3 regions of the Delftia sp. WY8 genome follow, and region 2 is predicted to be linked to each of the others. Evidence: predicted binding sites of a transcription regulator. Region 2 holds the regulator's gene; each other region holds the start of a gene.
What was found. The regulator LexA, encoded in region 2, represses DNA repair genes until DNA is damaged. The targets are predictions, from matches to a motif close to ACTGTATNNNNATACAGT.
Positions count from the first base shown of each region.

Region 1: the regulator LexA is predicted to act here: its motif matches at 3,188-3,205, upstream of recA (recombinase RecA).
Region 3: the regulator LexA is predicted to act here: its motif matches at 2,749-2,766, upstream of G4D77_RS20740 (VRR-NUC domain-containing protein).

Region 1 covers NZ_CP049795.1:3,146,131-3,153,368, forward strand. The annotation lists gene G4D77_RS14530 (LysR substrate-binding domain-containing protein) at 1-251, shown strand, start outside; gene G4D77_RS14535 (sensor histidine kinase) at 235-1,734, opposite strand; gene G4D77_RS14540 (response regulator) at 1,830-2,504, opposite strand; gene G4D77_RS14545 (MarR family winged helix-turn-helix transcriptional regulator) at 2,605-3,105, opposite strand; gene recA (recombinase RecA) at 3,253-4,356, shown strand; gene recX (recombination regulator RecX) at 4,559-5,038, shown strand; gene yddG (aromatic amino acid DMT transporter YddG) at 5,035-5,955, opposite strand; gene G4D77_RS14565 (hypothetical protein) at 5,978-7,238, opposite strand, start outside.
Region 2 covers NZ_CP049795.1:240,537-247,774, forward strand. The annotation lists gene adk (adenylate kinase) at 1-506, shown strand, start outside; gene G4D77_RS01020 (asparaginase) at 597-1,586, opposite strand; gene lexA (transcriptional repressor LexA) at 1,685-2,359, shown strand; gene G4D77_RS01030 (hypothetical protein) at 2,522-2,929, shown strand; gene G4D77_RS01035 (MFS transporter) at 3,013-4,194, opposite strand; gene G4D77_RS01040 (AraC family transcriptional regulator) at 4,336-5,217, shown strand; gene G4D77_RS01045 (sigma-70 family RNA polymerase sigma factor) at 5,378-5,854, shown strand; gene G4D77_RS01050 (FecR domain-containing protein) at 5,922-6,836, shown strand; gene G4D77_RS01055 (P-loop nucleotide/nucleoside kinase family protein) at 6,894-7,238, opposite strand, start outside.
Region 3 covers NZ_CP049795.1:4,497,549-4,504,786, reverse strand. The annotation lists gene G4D77_RS20745 (helicase C-terminal domain-containing protein) at 1-1,040, opposite strand, end outside; gene G4D77_RS20740 (VRR-NUC domain-containing protein) at 1,037-2,713, opposite strand; gene G4D77_RS20735 (DUF2191 domain-containing protein) at 2,935-3,132, shown strand; gene G4D77_RS20730 (hypothetical protein) at 3,208-3,915, opposite strand; gene G4D77_RS20725 (Com family DNA-binding transcriptional regulator) at 3,925-4,047, opposite strand; gene G4D77_RS20720 (helix-turn-helix transcriptional regulator) at 4,489-5,241, opposite strand; gene G4D77_RS20715 (Ig-like domain repeat protein) at 5,471-7,057, shown strand; gene G4D77_RS20710 (ABC transporter permease) at 7,116-7,238, opposite strand, start outside.

The DNA of each region.
Region 1 (7,238 bases), 2.9 Mb from region 2:
CACGCTGCCTGGTGCTCGACGAGCTTGCCGCCGGCCTGGTGAACGAGCCCCTGCCCCAGCACGGCTACCAGAGCGCCCTGGGCTACTGGCTGTGTTATCCGGCCGACCGTGCCAACCATGGCACGCTGGGCATCTTCCGCAACTGGTTGGTGGACCATGCGGCGCAGACACCGGGACGGGTGGCGATGGCCCCTGTAGCCCCCGATGCCCCTGCGGCAGCCGGTCAGGCGCCACCTATGCCGCAGGCTTAGGCGGCGGCGGCGAGCGCAGTGCCGTGAAGCGCACGCTGAAGCGTGCGCCCGGTGGCTGCTGGCCCGGATGCGCATCCTCCAGCACCACCTGCCCGCCATGCTGGCGCGCAATCTCCAGCACGATGGGCAGGCCCAGGCCCGAGCCATCGGCCTCCGAGCCCAGCACGCGGTAGAACGGCTGGAACACCAGCTCGCGCTCGGCCTCGGGCACGCCCGGCCCCGAATCCTCCACCTGCAGCAGCAGGACCTGACCAAAAGGATCGGCCAGCACACGCACGGTGACCATGCCCGGCCGGCTGCTGGTGGAAGGCGTGTAGTTGATGGCGTTGTCCACGAGGTTGCGCACCAGCTCGGTCAGCAGCGTGGCATTGCCCTGCAGCCAGACGCCGGCAGCCGAGGACTCGGCGCCGTCATAGCCCAGGTCCACATGCTTGTCCATGGCGCGCGGCAGGCAGTCGCGCACCACGTCGGTGACGATGCGCACCAGGCTGCACGGCTGCATGGCCAGGCCCCGCCCCAGGCCCGCGCTCTCGGCACGCGCCAGCGCCAGCAACTGGTTGACGGTGTGCGTGGCACGGATGCTGGAGCGCGCGATCTGGGCCAGGGACTGCCGCAGCTCGCCCGTACTCACGCCTTCGCGCTGGGCCAGTTCGGCCTGCATGCGCAGCCCGGCCAGCGGCGTCTTGAGCTGGTGGGCCGCGTCGGCCAGGAAGCGCTTTTGCGTGGCCAGCGAGTCGCCCAGGCGGCCCAGCAGGTCATTGACCGAATCCACCAGCGGCACGACTTCCAGCGGCACGTCCTTGTGGTTGATGGGCGAAAGGTCCTCGGGCCGGCGCGCGCGGATGCGCTCCTCCAGCCGGTGCAGCGGCTTGATGCCGCGCGCCAGCGCCAGCCACACCAGCAGCGCGGCCAGCGGCAGGATGACGAACTGCGGCAGCATCACGCCCTTGATGATTTCCGTGGCCAGCACGCTGCGCTTTTCGCGCGTCTCGGCCACCTGAACCAGGGCCTGCGGTTCGCCCGGCAGGGGCATGCGCACCCAGACATGGGCCACGCGCAGATCGATGCCGCGAAATTCCGCATCGCGCAGCTGCACGGTGCCGCCGGACGGCAAGCCTGGAGGCGCCGCGCCAGTCAGAGCCTCGTCGGGCTCGGGCGGCGGCGGCAGGTCGCGCTCGCCGGCTAGGTATTCGCCCTTCACGCCCAGCACCTGGAAATACACGGTGTCCGACTCGTCGGCACGCAGGATCTCGCTGGCCGACTGCGGCAGGTTGAACAGCACCTTGCCGTGCTGCACCATCACCAGCTGGGCCAGCGCCTGGGCGTTGTATTCCAGCGCGCGGTCGAAGGGTTTGTTGGCCAGGCCCTGGGCCACCAGCCAGGTCAGCGCCAGGCTCACGGGCCACAGCAGCAGCAGCGGCGTGAGCATCCAGTCAAGGATCTCGCCGAACAGGGAGCGCTGTTCACGCTGGAAGATTTTCATCGGCGGGCAGCCCCTTACGACGGGTTCACGGCCCCGCGGCAACCACCACTATGCGCAGGCAAGCCAACCCGGGCCTGACAGCCACGGCAGCGGCCTCAGGACGCGATCTTCTCAAGGCAGTAGCCCAGGCCGCGCACGGTGGCGATGCGGATGGGGCCGCGCTCTATCTTCTTGCGCAGCCGGTGGATGTAGACCTCGATGGCGTTGTTGCTGACTTCGTCGCCCCACTCGCACAGGCGCTCGACCAACTGGTCCTTGCTGACCAGCCGGCCGGCCCGCTGCAGCAGCACTTCCAGCAGGCCCAGCTCGCGCGCCGACAGCTCGACCATCTTGCCGTCGATGGTGGCCACGCGGCCGGCCTGGTCGTAGACCAGCGGGCCGTGCTTGATGGTGCTGCTGGCGCCGCCCATACCGCGCCGCGTGAGGGCGCGCACGCGCGCCTCCAGCTCGGACAGCGCAAACGGCTTGGCCATGTAGTCGTCGGCACCGTAGTCCAGCCCCTGCACGCGCTCTTCCACGCTGTCGGCCGCCGTGAGGATGAGCACCGGCAGCGCATCGCCGCGGCCGCGCAGCTTCTTGAGCACTTCGAGCCCGTGCATCTTGGGCAGGCCCAGGTCCAGGATGAGCAGGTCGAATTCGCTGCTGGTCATCAGCGCGGTGTCGGCCTCGCTGCCATTGGCCACATGGCTGACCACGGCGCCCGAGCCGCGCAGGCTGCGCAGCAGGCCATCGGCCAGGACCTGGTCGTCTTCGGCAATCAGAATGCGCATGGGGGATGTCTCCTGTAATGCAGGCGCGCTCTGGGAGTTGGAAATGCGCGCCTTTAATTCCCAGGATTCTAGGATGCGCCCCGCAGCGCGGGCAGGGACCTTACCCGAGTGAGCCGCCGCCCGCGTAGGCCTCCAGCCCCAGCGCCACCACAGTGGCGATGTCGTCGCCGACTTCCTCGCGGAATTCGGCCTCGGCCTGGGAGACGGCGTCATGGAAAGCCTGCAGCCAGGCCAGGCCCGCTGGCGTGAAGCGGATGCGGCGCGCGCGCGCATCGCGCTCGTCGCTCTCGCGCGTGACCAGGCCCCAGGCCTCGCACTGGGTCACCAGGTCGCCCATGGACTGCTTGGTCATGCCTGCGCGCTCTGCCAGGTCCGTCAGCCGGTCGCCAGCCAGCGACAGATGCCGCGTGATGTGGATATGGGCCGCCCCCACCTTGTCGCGCGCAGCGAGGTTGGACAGTGCCAGCGGCACCTCCACATCGCGCGCCATGAGCTGCAGCACACGCGCGTCGAACCGCCGCATGGCATGGCCGAGCAGGCGGCCCAGGTGGGTCTGGCGCCAGGCGTCGGCGGGCGGCGTGACGGGGGAAAGCTCACTCATGGATGCATTGTGGAGGCAAATCCAACAAGTCAGGAAAACTGACTAAAAACACCAACAAATCAAGACAGCAAGCCCATAAACTACTGTTCAAGCATCCAGCTTGAATGCAAATACAGAGCTGAATCCATACCCAACCCAGGAGTCCGCATGAACACCGCCGTCACCACCGCCAACAGTGAAAAAGCCAAGGCCCTGCAGGCCGCACTCGCCCAGATCGAAAAGCAGTTCGGCAAGGGCACGATCATGCGCCTGGGTGAAGGCGAAGCCATCCAGGACATCCAGGTCGTCTCCACCGGCTCGCTGGGCCTGGACATCGCCCTGGGTGTGGGCGGCCTGCCCCGTGGCCGCGTGATCGAGATCTACGGCCCTGAATCCTCGGGCAAGACCACGCTGACGCTGCAGGTCATCGCCGAAATGCAAAAGCAGGGTGGCACCTGCGCCTTCATCGACGCAGAACACGCGCTGGACACCAGCTATGCCCAGAAGCTGGGCGTGAACCTCAACGAAGTGCTGATCAGCCAGCCCGACACCGGCGAGCAGGCCCTGGAAATCGTGGACAGCCTGGTGCGCTCGGGCGCCGTGGACATGATCGTCGTGGACTCGGTGGCCGCACTGACCCCCCGCGCCGAAATCGAAGGCGAGATGGGCGACCAGCTGCCCGGCCTGCAGGCCCGCCTGATGAGCCAGGCGCTGCGCAAGCTGACCTCCACCATCAAGAAGACCAATTGCATGGTCATCTTCATCAACCAGATCCGCATGAAGATCGGCGTGATGTTCGGCAGCCCCGAAACCACCACGGGCGGCAATGCGCTGAAGTTCTACGCCTCGGTCCGCCTGGACATCCGCCGCACCGGCACCATCAAGAAGGGCGACGAAGCCATCGGCAACGAAACCAAGGTCAAGGTCGTCAAGAACAAGGTCTCGCCCCCGTTCAAGACCGCCGAGTTCGACATCCTCTTCGGCGAAGGCATCTCGCGCGAAGGTGAAATCCTGGACATGGGCGTCAACGCCAAGATCCTCGACAAGTCGGGGGCCTGGTACGCCTACAACGGCGAAAAGATCGGCCAGGGTCGCGACAACGCCCGCGAATTCCTGCGCGAGAACAGCGACCTGGCCGTGGAGATCGAGAACAAGGTGCGCGACAGCCTGGGCATTGCCCTGCTGCCCACGGCCGGCGGCGATGCGCCCGAAGCCAAGGCCGCCAAGGGCGCCAAGGCCAAGGCCGACAAGGACGGCGTGATCGAAGCCTGAGCGCCCAGACCCCTCACAGCAGGCGCCGCGGCGCCTGCGCACACTGTGTTTGCCATCTTGGCGCAGGCTCACGTCTGCGCCTTTTTTATCGCCGGGACGCCCCAAGGCAAAAAAGCGGCCCCCTTGGGGGGCAGCGGACCTTGCGCAGCAAGGGGAGCGTGGGGGCCTTTTTTATTCGGGATGATTCAGGAGACATTGCCGCATGGGATTCGCCAAGCTGTCGCTCAAGGGCCGGGCGCTCAAGCTGCTGGGCCAGCGCGAACATTCACGGCTGGAGCTGGAACGCAAGCTCGCCCCCCATGTGGAGGAAGGCGAGGACCTGGGCGCCATGCTCGACGCGCTGGAGCAGCGCGGCTTCATCAGCGCCGAGCGCGTGGCCGAGTCCGTGCTGCATCGCAAGGCCGCGCGCTTTGGCACATCGCGCGTGGTGCAGGAGCTGCGCAGCAAGGGGCTGGACGATGGCCTGGTGCGCGCCGCCGCAGAACAATTGCGCGCCACCGAACTGCAGCGCGCCCATGCCGTATGGCGCCAGCGCTTCGGCACACCGCCGGCCACCCCGCAGGAACGCCTCAAGCAGATGCGCTTTCTGGCCGCGCGCGGCTTTGGCGGAGAAATAGCGAGCAAGGTGCTGCGCGGGCGCAGCGAAGACTGGGATGACGGAGCTGCAGACGAAGGCAACTAATCCACGCGCCGGGTTGCGCCCCAGCACACCAGCGACCCCACGGTCACCAGCGCCACGCCCTGCCAGAAGCCCCAGCCCGGCTGCACCTGCAGCCAGGCACTGGCCAGCAAGGCAGAGAACACGGGAGTGAAGTACGAGGCCGCCGCCATCACGGCCAGATGCCCGTGCTGTATGCCGTGCTCCCAGCAGCTGTAGCCCATGGCCGTGAGCCCGCCCACGGCCAGCAGCTGCAGCACCACGGTGCCTGACCAGTGCATGCCGCCTTCGCCACCCAGCCACAACCACTTGATCCACAGCGCCAGCGCAGTCCAGATCAGGAACAACCCCACGGCATTGTGCCCCCCACCCCAGCGCCGAGCAGCCAGCGAATAGCAGGGCCACAGCAGGGCCGCGCCAAAGGCGAGTCCATAGGCCAGCGGATTGGCCAGCATGTGGTCTGCCATGTCATGCATCTGCAGGGACTCGCCGCCCAGCACGCGCGTCAGCCCCCACAGGCACAGCAGCACGCCGGGCCACAGCCACCAGCGCGCATGCTGCTGGCGCAGCAGCACCGCCAAGACGATGGTCAGGCTGGGCCACAGGTAGTTGATCAGCCCCAGCTCCAGTGCCTGAGCGCGGTCCTGCGCCAGACCGATCGCCAGCGACAGACAGATTTCATAGACCGCAAACAGCAGCCCGCAGCCCCAGAAATAGGCCGGGTGCATGGTTCGCCATTGCGAAGGCCTGGGCAGGCCGCGCACGGCGGCCACGCAGATGGCGCTGACCGTATAGAGCATGGCAGCGCCGCCCACGGCGCCCAGCGGCTCGGCCACCGAGCGCATCAGGCCCACGGTGCAGCTCCAGCACACCACGGCCAGCAGGCCGATGGCGGTGGCCCGGCCTGCGGCTGCAGGGGAACTGCTGTGCGCTGAAGACATGGAAAAGGCTGCGCGCGGCAGGTCAGTGCGGCTGCAGCACCTGGCGCAGCGAGCGGTAAAGCGCGTCCGAGCCGTGCGCGCGGTTATCCGCATCGAAGGAGAACTCGTTGCTGGACTGCGTGCCGGTCGCGTCCTCGGGCCGCGCCTCCATGAAGAAGGACAGGAAGCGCGCGCCCTGGCGGCGGTGCATGGTCAGCACTTTCTCCAGCCGCTGCGGCGACAGTGCCACCAGCGGATGGAACTCCGTCACGCCATAGGCCGTGTGGCCATAGCGGCGCAGCATCTGGCCGACCAGCGGCCCATAGGTGTCTTCGCCATACAGGCTGACACCCAGGGACAGCCCCGGCATACGTTGCAGGCTGCGCTCCACGGCGTAGCGGCTGGCGTCCCAGCTCGGATTCGCATGGGGGTTGAGCTGGTGGGCAAAGCGAGGCACCCGGCCCAGGCAGCCGTGCCCGATGTGCTCGGAAAAGCCCTGGATGTAATCGGCCACCTGCTGCTCGCGAAAATCGTTCCAGTCCGTCACCAGCGGGTTGTAGAACAGCGCCAGCCGGTCCTGCGGGCTGTCCACCCAGAACTCCACACCATCGGGCAGCTTGCCGAAGTCAGGCAAGGCCTCGGCGGCATGGGGCCTGGGCTCGCCCTGGTGGCGGTCCATCACGGCGATCTGGCGCGTGGCCAGCAGGCCCAGGCTGCGCCCGCCGGCCTGCAGCACCACGTCGATGCGGTGCAGGCCCTCGCCCAGCGCCGGATAGCGGATGTCGGCACGCCAGCCCACATCGGGCGTGAGGAAATCAGGCTTGGCCTGGGCCACATCCTGGCGGTGCATGTGCACGGGGGCGTGCGAGTAAGGGCGCCCGTCCACGAAGACGGCCACGGCCAGTTGCTTTTGCAGCTTCGCGTCGGGCGAGTGGACCCAGCCGGACACCGGGACCGTGCCAGCCGCATAGCTGTCGATGTGCTGGAAGAAGTTCTGCAGCGGCTCGCTGCGGATGTTGCGCGACGGAGGCTCCACCGCATCGAAGCTGGCGAACTCCGACTTCAGATGGGCATTGAGCCGCGCAATGTCGCCATAGCGCTGGCGCAGGAATGCATGGAAGCCCGCCACGGATGCAGGGCTGTAGTCGGTGACCGCATAGCCTTCGGCCGCGAACCCCATGCCGGCCTCGAAACCCGGGAACAGCTGGTGCGTCTCGCCCAGCACGGTGAGCGCACGCAGCGGATGCATGGCGGCATCGCCCGCAGCGCACATGCGCTCGGCCAGGGCATCGACCACCAGCTTG
Region 2 (7,238 bases):
CCGTGATGGACGCCGGCCAACTGGTCAGCGACGACCTGATCATCAATCTGGTCAAGGAGCGCATTGCCCAGCCCGATTGCGCCAACGGCTTCCTGTTCGACGGATTTCCCCGCACCATTCCCCAGGCCGACGCCATGAAGGCCGCCGGCGTGAAGCTGGACTACGTGCTCGAGATCGATGTGCCCTTCGATGCCATCATCGAGCGCATGAGCGGCCGCCGCTCCCACCCCGCTTCGGGCCGCACCTACCACGTCACGTTCAACCCGCCCAAGGTCGAAGGCCTGGACGACGTGACCGGCGAGCCGCTGGTGCAGCGCGAGGACGACAAGGAAGAAACGGTCAAGAAGCGCCTGGACGTCTACAGCAGCCAGACCCGCCCGCTGGTGGACTACTACCGCGCCTGGGCCGAGAAGGAAGCCGCAGCAGCCCCCAAGTACCGCGCCATCAGCGGCCTGGGCTCGGTGGAAGACATCACCCAGCGCGCCCTGGCAGCACTGGCTGAATGACACAGGCCATGCGCCAGACCCCAAAAAAGCACCCGCCGGGTGCTTTTTTGTTGCCCGCCTGCATCTGAAGCGCCGGCGACGCCCGGAGGATCAGTCGCGCGGCTGCGCGGCCAGCGCCAGCATCATGGCAATCCGTGCCTTGGCCACGGGCAGTTGGACCAGATCGGCCTCTGCGGGGTCCGTGCCAAGCCCCGAGGCAACGGGCAGGCCTTCGGCGCAGCGCGTGCCCCGCCAGATCCAGACGCCTTTGTCGCGCGCACGCAGCAAGGCCGCTTCCATGCTTTCGTGAATGGTCGCATTGCCCGTGCCGGCCACCACGATGCCGCGCACGCCTGCGGCCACCAGCGCATCCACGCCGCAGGCACGCGCCAGAGCACCGCTGAACACCACCTCGACCCAGGGCAGCTCATCCAGCGCCAGCAGGTCAGACAGAGCGGGAGCGGAAGTCACCATCCGCGCAACGGGGGCGACTGGCGTGACCGGCGCATCAGGCACCAGCCAGCGCACGCGTCCTTCCTCCACCACGGCCTGCGGGCCACCTTCCATGGAGCGCATGGCCTGCAGTCGGTAAGGGTGGACTTTTTGCACCTGGGCCGCCGCATGCACTTCGCCGCCGGCCACCACCCACACACCGCTGCGCCCGCCGCTGGCGGCCACGGTCACGGCATCGCGCAGATTCTGCGGTCCGTCGGCCAGCAGGGCCGTGGCCGGGCGCATGGCGCAAGTGAGCACTATGGGCTTGGTGGCAGGCAGCAGGCTGTGCAGCAGCCAGGCCGTCTCTTCCAGCGTGTCCGTTCCATGCGTGATCACCACGGCGCGTGTGTCCGCATCCTCCAGCGCCTGCGTGCAGGCACGCAGCAACGCGCGCCACACGGGCCAGTCCATATCCTTGCTGTCCACCTGCGCGATCTGCTGCGTCTGCACAGGCCCCAGCGCCTGCTGCTCCAGATCCGGCACGGCATCGAGCAGCGACTGCACCGTGATCTGTCCGGCCTTGTATCCCACTGCCTGCGACTGCGAATCCGCCCGGCCGGCGATGGTGCCGCCCGTGCCAAGAATCACCAACTTTGACTGCCCCACTTGCACCTCTTGGAAAACTGGTTAAAAATACAGATACTGTATAAATCATCAGATGACTTCTCTGCCTGCCATCTGAATTCAAGGACCGGACGCACGCCATGCTCGACCATCCCAAGCTCACCGCCCGCCAGCAACAGATCCTGGACCTGATCCAGGCCGCCATCTCCCGCACGGGCGCTCCCCCCACCCGCGCGGAAATCGCCAACACGCTGGGCTTCAAGTCCGCCAACGCAGCAGAGGAACACCTGCAGGCCCTGGCCCGCAAAGGCGTGATCGAACTGGTCAGCGGCACCTCCCGCGGCATTCGCCTGCGTACCGACACCGTGCGCAACATCAATGCCGCACGCGGCACCAGCTTCGGGCTGCCGCTGTCGGCCCTGGCGCCGCTGATGCTGCCGCTGGTGGGCCGCGTTGCGGCGGGCTCGCCCATTCTCGCCCAGGAACATATCGACCAGACCTATTCCGTCGAACCCAGCCTGTTCCAGGTCCGCCCGGACTATCTGCTGCGCGTGCGCGGCATGTCCATGCGCGACGCGGGCATCATGGACGGCGATCTGCTGGCCGTGCAGTCCGCGCATGAAGCCCGCAACGGGCAGATCGTCGTGGCACGCCTGGGAGATGAAGTCACCGTCAAGCGCCTGCGCCGCACCACGCAGGGCGTGGAGCTCCTGCCGGAAAACCCCGATTACCCGGTGATCCGCGTCGCTCCCGAAGAGGCCTTTGCCATTGAAGGCCTGGCCGTGGGGCTGATCCGCAACAGCATGTCCATGTAAGCCGGACGGGCAGCCCTGCACGGGTTGCCACCCCCTACTTCATGCACCGCCCAGGTGGTAGGCGCGAAGCCTTGCAGCTTCGCCCTGGGCGGAGCTTTGCCCGCAAACCGCAATCCTGCCTGTGTCCATGCCTCTTTGAAATACGCCAACAGGAGTCGTCACATGGGATTCGCTCTGCCAACACTGTCTTCTCTGTCCTTCCTGCGCCTGGCACAGGGCATTCGCCTGCCCGCCGCCGCCATGGAGCCCGCCATGCGCACCATCCAGCCCGAATCGCCTGTGCAATCCGAGCAGGCGACCATCCTGTCCTTCAGCAAGGCACGCCGCCGCAGCCAGCAGCGGCGCAGCAAGTCAGCACGGCTGCCAGAACACAGGGATGCGCAGCTGCTGCTGCCCCTGCAACCCGAACTGCCCTCCCTTCCGGCAGATCAGGCCCTGCCTTCGGGTCTGCGCATCATCCAGCGCTCGCCGCAGGAGCAGCCCGAATGCCTGTTCATCTCGGGCCGCATGGCCGATGTCTGTGCCGCCCTGGAACGCATGGAAGCGCACGGCGCGCAGACACCGGCCTGAGGTCGCCCTGAGACCAACCCGTCCACCCGGTCTGCGAGAGCCCGGGCCTGTCTCTTGCCTTGCCCAGCGGCAGGGGCTGCGCATCAGGCCCTGACAGCCGCCGGTGCAGCACTTCCCTCGCTGCGCCGATTGCGCATGCACCACGCCTGCGCCGCGGCAACGCACAGAATGCACAGCACGACGCTCAACGAAAAACGCAGTCCGCGCGCATCGGACAGCATGCCGAACAACGGCGCCACCATGCCGCCTATCGACATGGCCAGCCCCAGGGTCAGCCCGCTGGCCGTGGCCTGGTTGCGCGGCAGATAGTCCTGGGCCAGCGTGACCTGGGCGGCAAACGGAAGAAACATGCACACGCCCAGGGCCATGGTGCAGGCCAGCGCCATCCATGGCGTGGAGGCCAGGGCCAGGGCCGCCAGAGCAGGCAATGCCAGCAGGTAGCCGGCGCGGATGGCCTGCATGCGCCCCCGGCGATCTGCAAGCGTGCCCCCCAGCAAAGTGCCCACCGCCGCAGCGGCTGTGAATGAGGTCAGCGTGGCCGCTCCCATGAAGTCCGAGCCGCCCAGCTCGCGCGTCACGAACATGGGCAGGGTGGACAGCACCGTCACATAGGGAATCGACCAGCAGACGATGACCCCGCACAGCAGGAAGAAGGCGCGCCAGTGGTTGGCGGGCAATTCGCCCTGCGCCACGGCCGGGCGCCGGGTGGCGCAATGGTCCTTGGCTCCATCCCGCCAGGTACAGGCATACCAGAGCACCAGCATGGCCGCTGCAGGCAGGGCCAGCATCCAGCTGCGGTGCAAGGCGCCTGCGCCCACCACGGCCGCAGCCAGCATGGGAGCGAACGATGCCCCCGCCGTTCCGCCCACCGAAAACACGCTCATCGCCTTCTGCGAGCTGCCGCCCGCCATGCGGGCCGCCACCGTTGCGGACGGATGGTAGGCCGCGATCCCCAGGCCGCACAGCACGGCAGCCAACCAGCTGACCCAGTAGTCCGGGCTCATGCCCACCAGGGCCAGGCCCAGGGCGGCCACCACAAAGCCGGCCGGCACCATCCAGGGCCGTGGCGACCGGTCGGCATACAGGCCGAACAGCGGCTGGACCATGCTCGACAGGCCCGTGGCCGCCAGCATCAGGCCGCTGGCTTCCGTATAGCTGTAGCCGCGCTCCAGCACCATGAAGGGCAACAGCGCAGGAACCAGTCCCTGGTAGAGGTCGTTGATGGCATGCGTGCCCGTAAGCAGCCCCAGACGTGCGCGGTTCATGCCCTGCCTCCTGTCACGTCCGTCATTCTCGAAAGGGAAATCATCTCCATACCTGCCACTTTCCTGCGGATTGAAAGTGGGTCATCGTAGAAAGTGCATGATCTGCATTCCTGCTACGAAGCAACAACAATCGTCGAGAAAATGACAACCCGGCAAAGTGGCCCACTTTCCCATGCCCGCACACGCGCTTGCCTGGATGACGTGCATGCGGCCGCTCCATTGCCCCCGCACGGCGAGCACACGGCCCGCCCGGTCGTGGCCTTTGCCACAGACATGGCGGCCGGCGCTGCCATCGCACCGCATGCCCACCGCCGCGGCCAGCTGCTGCATGCCACCGAGGGAGTGATGCTGATCCGCGCGGATTCGGGCAGTTGGGTCGTCCCCCCGGGATGCGCCGTCTGGGTTCCACCACAGTCCCTGCACGCCATCCACATGGCCGCCGGCCCCGTGGCCATGCGCACCGTGTTCGTGGAGCCGGGGCTGCGGCCCGGCCTGTGGCAAGACTGCCGAGTGATGCAGGTCACGCCCCTGCTGCGCGAACTCGTGCTGGAGGCCATCGAGCTGCCCATGGACTACCCGCTGGGCGGCAGGGAGGAGCGTGTCATGCAGTTGATCCTCGACGAAATGGAGCGCGCCCGCGCCCTGTCCTTGCATGTGCCCATGCCCCGGCATGGCGCCCTGGCCGCCTGCTGCCGCAGCTTTGTGGACGACCCATCGCAGGACGTCGGCCTGGCCAGCTGGGCACAGCGGCTGCACATGCATCCCCGCACGCTGGCACGCCTGTTCCTGCGCGAGACCGGCATGAACTTCGGCGCATGGTGCCGCCAGGCCCGTCTTCTGCTCAGCCTACCCCGGCTGGCCGCGGGCGCCTCGGTCCTGGAAGTGGCGCTCTCCCATGGATACGACAGTCCCAGCGCCTTCACCGCCGTCTTCCGGCGCAGCTTTGGCGCTCCGCCCAGCGCCTACCAGCGCAATCGCCCGGCGCAGGGCCGGCGTGGAAGTTCCGCCAGCATCTCCCTGTAGCGCACATGCAACAGAAAGATACCCAGTCCTCAGGAGTAAAGCTCGCGTGAAAGATAATTGATAAGCATTCTTATTATCTTTTGCAACCGAAACCGCCACGTTGCCCATCTCGGCTTCTACGCCCGGCCTCCCCGCTTCTTTCGCACAAGCCGCCCTCTCCGTGCACAGCCTCTACCAGAATCACCATCCCTGGCTGGAAAGCCTGCTGCGCAAGCGCCTGGGCAACCGTGACGATGCGGCCGACCTGGCCCAGGACACCTTCGTGCGCCTGCTGCGCTCGCCAGTGCCGCAGCAGGACATCCGCGAGCCCAGGCGCTACCTGGCCACCATCGCCCGCGGCCTGGTCACCGACCTGTTTCGCCGCCGCACGCTGGAGCAGTCCTATCTGGACTATCTTGCCCAGCTGCCGCAGTCGCTGGCGCCTTCGCCCAAGGAGCAGGCCATCGTCCAGCAGACCCTGCTCGACGTGGACCGCATGCTCCAGGGCCTTGCACCCAAGGTGCGCGAAGCCTTCGTCCTGTCCCATTTCGAGGAACTGAGCTACCCCGAGATCGCCGAGCGCCTGGGCGTGTCGCTGCGCACCGTCAGCAACTACCTGACCCGGGCGATGGAGCATTGCTGCCTGGTCCTGGCATAGCCACATGGGCGAGGGATCTTTGGAAAGCAACGACCGACGGGCCTTGCATGAGGCCGCTGCCTGGCACGTGAAACTGCGCGGCACCGCGGTGACGCCAAGCCTGCAGCAGGCATGGACGGACTGGCACGAGGCCGACCCCGCCCACCAGCGCGCCTGGCTGCGCGTGCAATCCGTCACCGCACAGCTGTCGCATCTGCCCGCACCCTTGGCGCGCCAGGCGCTGGGCCGCCGCTCCGACCCCAATCGCCGTTCTGCGGTGCGTGCTGTGGCCCTTGGCCTGGGCAGCGGTGCCACGGCCTGGCTCGCCTGGAAAGGCGCGCCGCTCGAGCACTGGCAGGCAGCTCATCGCACCGCCACTGGCGAGCGCCGCGACCTGACGCTGCCCGACGGCTCCCTGGTGGCCCTGGATACAGCCACCTCCGTGGACGTGGCTTTCGACGACCGCCAGCGCCTGCTGCGCCTTTACCGCGGCCGCATCCTCGTCGCCACCGGGCCAGACGCACTGGGCCGCCCCTTCAGTGTGCAAACCCCGCAAGGCCATGTACTGGCCCTGGGAACGCGCTTCACGGTCCATGTCGCGGACGACGGCCTGTGCCATGTCAACGTGCAGGAAAAGACCGTGCGCCTGCAGCCCCTGGACAGCGAAGCCACCCCCACCGAGCTGCAGGCCGGGCAACACGCCGCCTTCTCGGCCAGCGCCGCCCAGCCACCCGCGTCTGCCGATCCCTTTGCCGCCAGCTGGCACGAAGGCGGACTGATCGCGCTGGACATGCCGCTGGGCCAGCTGATCGACGCCCTCGCCCGCTACCGGCCCGGCTACCTGGGCTGCACGCCCGAGGTGGCAGGCCTGCGTGTCTCGGGCGCCTTTCCCGTGGACGACACCGATCGCGCCCTGGCCGCGCTCGTCAGCCGCTTCCCCTTGCAGTTGAGCACCCGTACACGCTATTGGGTGCAAGTGCAGGCACGGTCTGGCGGGGATTGAGTAGGCGATCGAGGAGGCGTTCCAGTGGGCGAGCCGGCGGCCGCACGGCCTTTGCGGTCAGGCCCGCACATACGGGTGATGCACAACGTCGAAGCCCTCCTGTGCGCAAGGCGCGACAAAGTAGCTGGTGATCAGGTCGAACTGCTCATCGCTGGCCTGAAAGGGATGATCCCCCGCCGCATTGCGCGCACGCAGGCGCTGCTTGCAGACCTCATCGGGCACATCCAGGAAATGCAGGCGGTGGGAGGCACCCACCCTCTCGAACACGCTGCGCGCCCAACCTCTGCCTTCCAGCGTGTTGGCAGGAAAGTCCAGCACCACTGAAACGCCGGCATCCAGCAGCGCCTGCACATGCGCCCCCATCAATCCCTTGAGTCGCGCGCTGCAGCGCACGTAGTCGGC
Region 3 (7,238 bases), 2.5 Mb from region 2:
TGCGCCAGAGCGACGGCACGCACGGCGGGCGGGTCCCAGGGCACCTGCTGCAGCGCGGCGGCGCGCGCGGCGGGCAGCCGGTCGAAGAAGCCGCGCGCCAGCGGGCAGGAGTCGCCGTGGCAGGCCTTGTCGGGATGCTCGCAGGCCTTGTCGCGCGCCAGGATGGCGAGCACGCGCAGCCTTGCGGGTGGCGAGGGTGGCGAGGGCGGAGGTTGTGGCGCAGCCGGTTCCTGCGGCGGTGGCTGGTGCTGCTCGGCAATCTGCCGGTTCACGCTGGCCAGCGCCTGCAGCGCCAGGCCATGGCCCGTGCCCTTGGCCGTGAGGAAGAACAGCCTGTCCAGGCCCTGGTCCGGCATGGCCTTGAGCATGGGGAAGATGGTGCCCAGCGTCTTGCCGATGCCCGTGGGCGCCTGCGCCATCAGGCATTGGCCGCCCTGCTGCGCGCGCGCCACGCGGTAGACGGCCACGGCCAGCTCGCGCTGGCCCGCGCGAAAGCCCTGCATGGGAAAGCGCAGCGCGGCCAGCGCCGCCTCGCGCGCCGCGCGGTGGGCGGCCTCGCTGCGCGCCCAGTCCAGGAACAGCGCGCATTGCTGCTCGAAGAAGGCGCGCAGCGTGGCCGCGTCTTCCTCCTGCACCAGCACGGTTTCCTCCGAGTTGCCCACGTTGAAATACACCAGGGCCACGCGCAGCCGCTGCAGGCCGCGCGCCTGGCACAGCAGATGGGCATAGATGCGCGCCTGGGCCCAGTGCAGGGCGCGGTGGTGGGCGCGCACGCCCTCAATCTGGCCGCGGTAGGTCTTGATTTCCTCCAGCTGGCCGGCCTGGGCGTCGAAGCCGTCGGCGCGGCCGCGCACGCGCAGGTCGCCGTACTCACCGGCCAGGCTGATCTCGGTCTCGTAGTCCTTGCCCCTGCGCGACTGCACCAGGCTGTGGCCGGCCATGCCCTCCAGCGCGCTGGGCGCGGGCGTGAAGCGAAGGTCCAGGTCGCCCGCGCGCGCCGTGAACTCGCACAGCGCGCGCACGGCCACGGTGTAGCTCACGCGGCCTCTCCCAGCGGCTGGCCGCGCCACTGGACATGGCACACGCGCACGGGAATGCCGTGCTCGGCACAGTACTGCAGCCAGCGGATCTGGTTGTCCTGCAGCTTGTCGCCGGGGGCCTTGGCCTCGACCAGTTCGTAGCGGCGCTCGGCCGGCCAGAAACGCACCAGATCGGGAAAGCCCGTGCGGTTGGCCTGCACGTCGCGCAGCAGCCGCGCAAAGAACAGCTTGAGGTGGGCGGCCGGAATGCAGTCCAGCGCCAGCGCCAGCAGGGGCGCGCTCAGCGTGCCCCAGAACACGAAGGGCGACTGCAGGCCCTGCTTGTCGGCATGGCGCTGCACGATGACCTCGCGCCAGCTGCCATCGTCCAGATGCGCCAGACATTCCTCGAACAAGGCTGCGCGCCGCTGCACGAAGTCAGGCGCGGACAGGTCGGCCGGGCCGCTCTGGAACGGGTGGAAGAAAGCGCCCGGCAGCGGCGCGAAGATGGCCGGCCAGCACAGCAGGCCGAACAGCGAGTTGATGAGCGCGTTCTCCACGTAGAACACGGGCGCGGCGTCGCTGTGCCAGTGGTCGCGCAGCACGTATTCGACCGATGCGGGCCGGGCCGGCAGCTCCAGCTCCACGTCCATGCGCATCTGCGCCACCACGGGCGCCAGCGCCGCCGCACGCCCGCGCGCGCCCTGCCCCAGGCTGCGGCGCAGGCGCGGCAGCATGCGCGCCACGCGCTGCAGTTCCTCGTCGCTCTCGGGCTGGGCCTGGGCGGCCTGGGCCAGCGCCATGGCATCGGCAAAGCGCTCCATGCGCTCGTACACACGCATGCGCCGGTGGCGGGCGCCGGGGTAGCGGCTTTGCGCATAGGCCTGCTCGGCACGCTCCCAGTCCTGCATGCGCTCGCAGGCCTGGCCTATGCGCAGCAGCACCTTGGCGCGGCGCTGCTCCAGCCAGGCATTGCCGCTGGCGCAGCCGGCCACCTGCTGCAGCAGCGCATCGATCTCCACGCCCTCATCCAGCGCCGCGCGGCAGGCCTGCAGGGCCAGGTAGCCATCGACATCGTCACGCGACTGGAAGGCCCGCGACGCCGCATCGAAGGCCACGGCCTCGTAGCGGAACACGCCCAGGTCGGCCAGCACGAATTCCGACCAGTCCTGGTAGAGATTGCCGAAGAACATCAGCCGAAAGCGCTCGCACAGCGCACCCACCATCACGCGCCAGGCGGCTTCGCCGGCTGCGACGCCCTGGGGCTGCCACTGCGCATAGGGCCTGGGCGCCTCGTGCAGGGGCTGCAGGGCCTGCAAAAGCTCGGCCTTGCGCAGGCCTGAGTGAACGGGTGCGCCTGCGAACAGCTGCAGCAGCTCGGGCTTGGTGTGCAGCGCAAACAGCTCCTCCAGCGCCATGGGGTGGTCCGCGTCCAGCCAGCCCATCTCCAGCAGGGGCGCGGCCGCGTCGGCAATGCCGGGAATCTCTTCGTACACCAGCTTGCCGGCCCGAAACCAGGGCCCGCGCCGCATCAGCAAACGCACCATCAGCGCCTGCGAGGGCTGGGGCAGCTGCGTGAAACGGGTGAGGAATGCCTGCTCGGGCGCGTCCAGCAGATCGCCGTAACGCTGGCCAATCCAGTCCAGCGCGCGCTGGAAGTTGTGCAGGTAGTAGAAGCGGTGGGGAGGGAGCATGGGCCTGGCAGATCGGGCAGCCAGGCCGCTCGAAAACTGTATATTTATACAGTCATCATAGCAAAACAGGAGTGACCACTTCGGAGGGAAGCGCGCTTGTCTGCAGGCTGGCGCAAGCCCAGAATTGCATCTGTTTTGATGACAGAGGGCCCGCCATGCGGATCACCGTGACGATCGACGATGCCTTGTACGAATAAGCCCTGAAGATGCTGGAGCCAGGCATGGACGAGGCAGCTCTGTTCCAACAGGTCCTCAGAACTTTCGTGAGGGTGCAGGCAGTCAAACGCCTCGCAGCACTTGGCGGCAGGGCAACCGATATGCCGGATTCCCAGGAGATTGCGTATCGCTGGCCCTCGCCTACAGACTGGCTTTCCACCAAAGGCAGCACGATGCGCAACGCATGGCAGCATGCGTATTGACCACCCCCTGCCAGGAGGACCAGGGCATGGCGGCGATACGGCTACACGCTGCCCTGGGACCCGCTCTCAGATCACTTACGGATTGGCTATCACCTCGTCAGCATCCGACCAATAGCTGATCAGGCGTGTATAGACAAAGCCGGCGGCAGGCTTGTTGGGATCACTGATGCTGAACAACACCACCTTGCCTGCGTCACGGGAGTCATAGTTGGCCGAGTAATCCGACCAGAAGGTTGGCAGGCTGAATACGGTCTGGCCCGTACTCTTGTCCGTTGCCCGGACTGCGTGGCCGATGCTGCCGTTCTTGGAAATGCTTTCGATCACCAGTCGATACCAGCGCAGTTCCTCGAGCTTGGCCTCGCCGATGGCACCACGCGGATATTGAGCGGACGGACGATGGTGCGAGTCACCGTTGTCCTTGGTGTTGGTGATCTCAATTTCCTCAAGCGCCACGCTGCCTGGCGAATAGCCCCAATTGCCCGCAATGACAGCACCGCCACGGTTGTCACCCGCCACACTGTATGAGCCTTTGTGCCTGGCAATGATGCCCATGTGGCAAGCGGCCAGATAGCCATCGCTGAAGCGCACATCCATCACGATGGTGTGGCGGTTGTTGGCAGGGTTGTAGTTGGCAGGACGCCCCGTGTTGTCGAACACGAGCGCATGCGGATTGATATGCCGCGAATCGTAAACAAGAGGGAAACCCGTCGTGCTTTTGTACTGCTGGATGTTGTCCGGCGGCATGTACTGATCCGAGACGAGAACCTTGGAAACTTGAGCCATGGAGGCCTCCTATTCAATGGATGGAGTCGAAGGCGCTCGGCGGCACTCGGGTGGGGGGTTCGCTTGGACCCTCAGGGAATTCAACGTGCCGCAACGCGGGCACTTGATGTTCAGTAGCTGAAAGACGCCCATGGCGAGCTTTCGATTGCAGTTCGCGCATCTCACTTCCTGCTCCATGCGCTGCCTCACTGCAATGGTTGAAACAACATGCCGTCGGACACCAGAAATGGCAACGTACCGCCGCTGAGAAGGACGGCGTTGAAGCCGACAGGAGAGCAACTGGCAAAACAAAACATGAGGCCTCGACACAGTGGATTTCAGGAAGTCCGCCGTATGGCTTGGGCGGACTTTTATTGTGCTGGCGCGAAACCTGTAGGTAAAACTGTGCCGGACGTGGCTGCACCGCTTACGTCGAGCAAGCCTGTGGTCGCGAGACAGGCGCCTGCACGCGCTGGCCCAGCGGTTTGGCAGTGCCTGCCGGAGCGTCCTGCCGTAGGGCCGGTTTCCCTGCTTCTCGAAGAGCTGGCCCCGCGCACGGCGCCCGCGCGGGTTCGCACAAGCGCGCGACACGCGCTACAAATCCGGCCTGCGCATCCTCGACAAGGCGTCCTGCCGATTGGCGGCTCCCAGCTTGCGGTAGATGTTTTCCAGGTGCCGCTTCACCGTGCCTGCACGCAACTCCAGCATGGTGGCGATTTCTGCGTTGGTGTTGCCGTTGGCGACCCATTGCAGCACTTCACGTTCGCGCGGGCTCAGCACGTCGGCAGCCGGCGAGCCCGGTGAGAGCGCCTGCCATGCCGCCTGGCTGATTCGCTGCTGCTGGCTCAGGCGCCGCCACTGCGCCTGCGCATGCGGCCCCAGCAAGGTCAGCGCCATGCGCTCCGCCGCGGTGTAGCCGCGCGAGGCGCGTGTGACATTGAGGGTCAGCATCGCTCCGTGGCCCAGTTCCACGTCCAGCGCGAGTCCGTCCTGCTGGCCCACCTGGGAGTAGGCCTGGGCATAGAGCGCCGTCCTCTGCCATTGCCCGCGAGTCAGCAGGTCGGAAATGCTGGCGGCCTGCGTCTGGCGCTGCCGATACAAGGGGTTGTCGGCCAGATGCCGGTGCACCGCAGCGTTGACTTCGGAGGAAATGGCCCGCACCGGATCGTAGGCCGTGTAGCCACGGACTTCCGCAATGCCGGAGAAATCCACCACCCGAATGTCACCCGGCACCACCAGGCGCAGCGCGTGCAGCAAATGCGTGGCCAGCGCGTGCAGATCGGGCGCGCCGTGCACCGCGAGGATGGCCTGATTGAGTTGCCCCAGTTGCTGCGTTGACAGGGTCATGTCGCGAAATCCAATGGCGTGCTCGAGGTGCTGGCGATAGGTGGGCCGGCTGAGGCCGCATTTTCAGGCCTGCGATGTGCCGTCGGCACATTTTCACGATCTTCGCAGAAAGCTAAGGTCACGCGGTCCGCAACAACAGCGCGCGGGTCTGCCTGGGACACGCAGCGCAACGGGAGGAACCGTGCACGCTTTTCTTCACAGACCCTTTCGACGCCTCCGGCTTCTGGCAGTGCCTGGCGCGCTGTGCAGCCTGCTGGCACTCAATGGCCAGGCCGCGACCATCGTGGTCAATACCACGGACAACACGCCCGGTGCAGCGGACTGCAGCCTGAATGAGGCATTGACCAGTGCCCAGATGGATGACGGCAGTTGGGGCAACGGCGCATGCATATCGGGCAATGGCGCGGACACCATCGTGTTCGACCCGGCCGTCTTTCCGGCAGGCAGCCTCACCGCCATTGCATTGGCAGGCCATTCCATCGACCTCAACTTCACCACCTCGGACATCACGATCGACGGGGACCAGCGGGTGGCGCTCGATGGGGGCAATGCCTCCCGCCTGGTGTCGGCCCAGGGCAGCGGTGTCCAGCTCACGCTGCGCGGCCTGACACTGCGCGGCGGGCTGACCGCCGCCGGTGAAGACGGCGGCGCCATCTACCTGGACAACGGCGTCACCCTGCGCCTGGAGCGCAGCGTGGTGCAGGACAGCACGGCCGGCATCAACGGCGGGGGACTGTACAGCCGCGACAGCACGGTGACCATCGTGGACAGTGTGTTCAGCGGCAACCAGGCAGGGGGACAGGGCGGTGCCATCTACAGCACGGGCAGCGGCTCGCTGACGGTGGAGCGCAGCCGCCTGTCCGGCAACACGGCCCGCACGCTGGGCGGGGGCCTGCGCAGCGGGGTGCCGACCACCATGACCGACAGCACCGTCACCGGCAACGTGCTGGTGTCTCCGGGCTCGGGTGCCGGCGTCTCGTTCACGCTCACCCGCCCCCGCACACTCCACGGCAACCAGATCACGAACAACGCGCCCGGCAACAACTGTGGCGGCGAAACGTTCACGGGGACGGGCAACCGCTACTGGCCGGCCAGCGATACCAGTTGCCCGGCGGCGGCAGGTGCCATCGCCAAAGCGCCGCAGGCCATCACCTTCACCACGGCACCACCGGCCGGCGCACGGGTGGGGGATACCTATGACGTGGCCGCCGTCGGAGGCGCCTCGGGAAACCCCGTCATGTTCGCCGTGGATGCATTGACCGCGGCGATCTGCAGCGCCTCCGGCAGCACCATCCGCTTCCAGGCCGCAGGGACATGCACGATCAACGCCAGCCAGCTCGGCGATGCGGACCATGACGCGGCTCCGCAGGCGGTGCAGATGGCGGCGGTGGGACAGGGCCCCTCCCGTGTCACGCTGACCTCCAGCGCCAATCCCTCGCGCTCCGGGCAGTCGCTGTCCTTCTCCGTGGTGGTCGCACCCGATGTCTCCCTGGGCACCGCCGCCGTCCCCACGGGAACGGTCGAAATCCTGGCTGGCGGCCTGTCGCTGGGCACGGCGGGTTTGTCCAATGCCAGGGCCATCATCGCCACCACCCAACTGACGGCGGCCGGCCCGCATGCCATCGTGGCCCGGTACGGCGGCGATGCGAACTATCTCGCCGCGGACAGCGGCGCATGGGCCCAGACCGTGGAGCCCGCAGCCCCGGCCCCGGCCACAGCCACCCCCGTGCCCGCGCTGGGCCCCTGGGGAGTGCTGCTGTGCGCCGTGCTGACGGGATGGGCAGGACTGCGGCTGCGCCGCGTGCACGGCACCTGATGCGGCACCTGATGCGGCACCTGATGCAGCACCTGATGCCACTGCCTGCCCGCAGGCCTCAGGCCGAATGCATCCAGCGCTGGTGCAGCCACCGAGCCGCATGGTCCAGCGCATAGCCCAGGGCGCCGATCAGCACCACGGCAGCCATCAGCTCCGAATACGCCAGGCGGTCGCGCGTGTC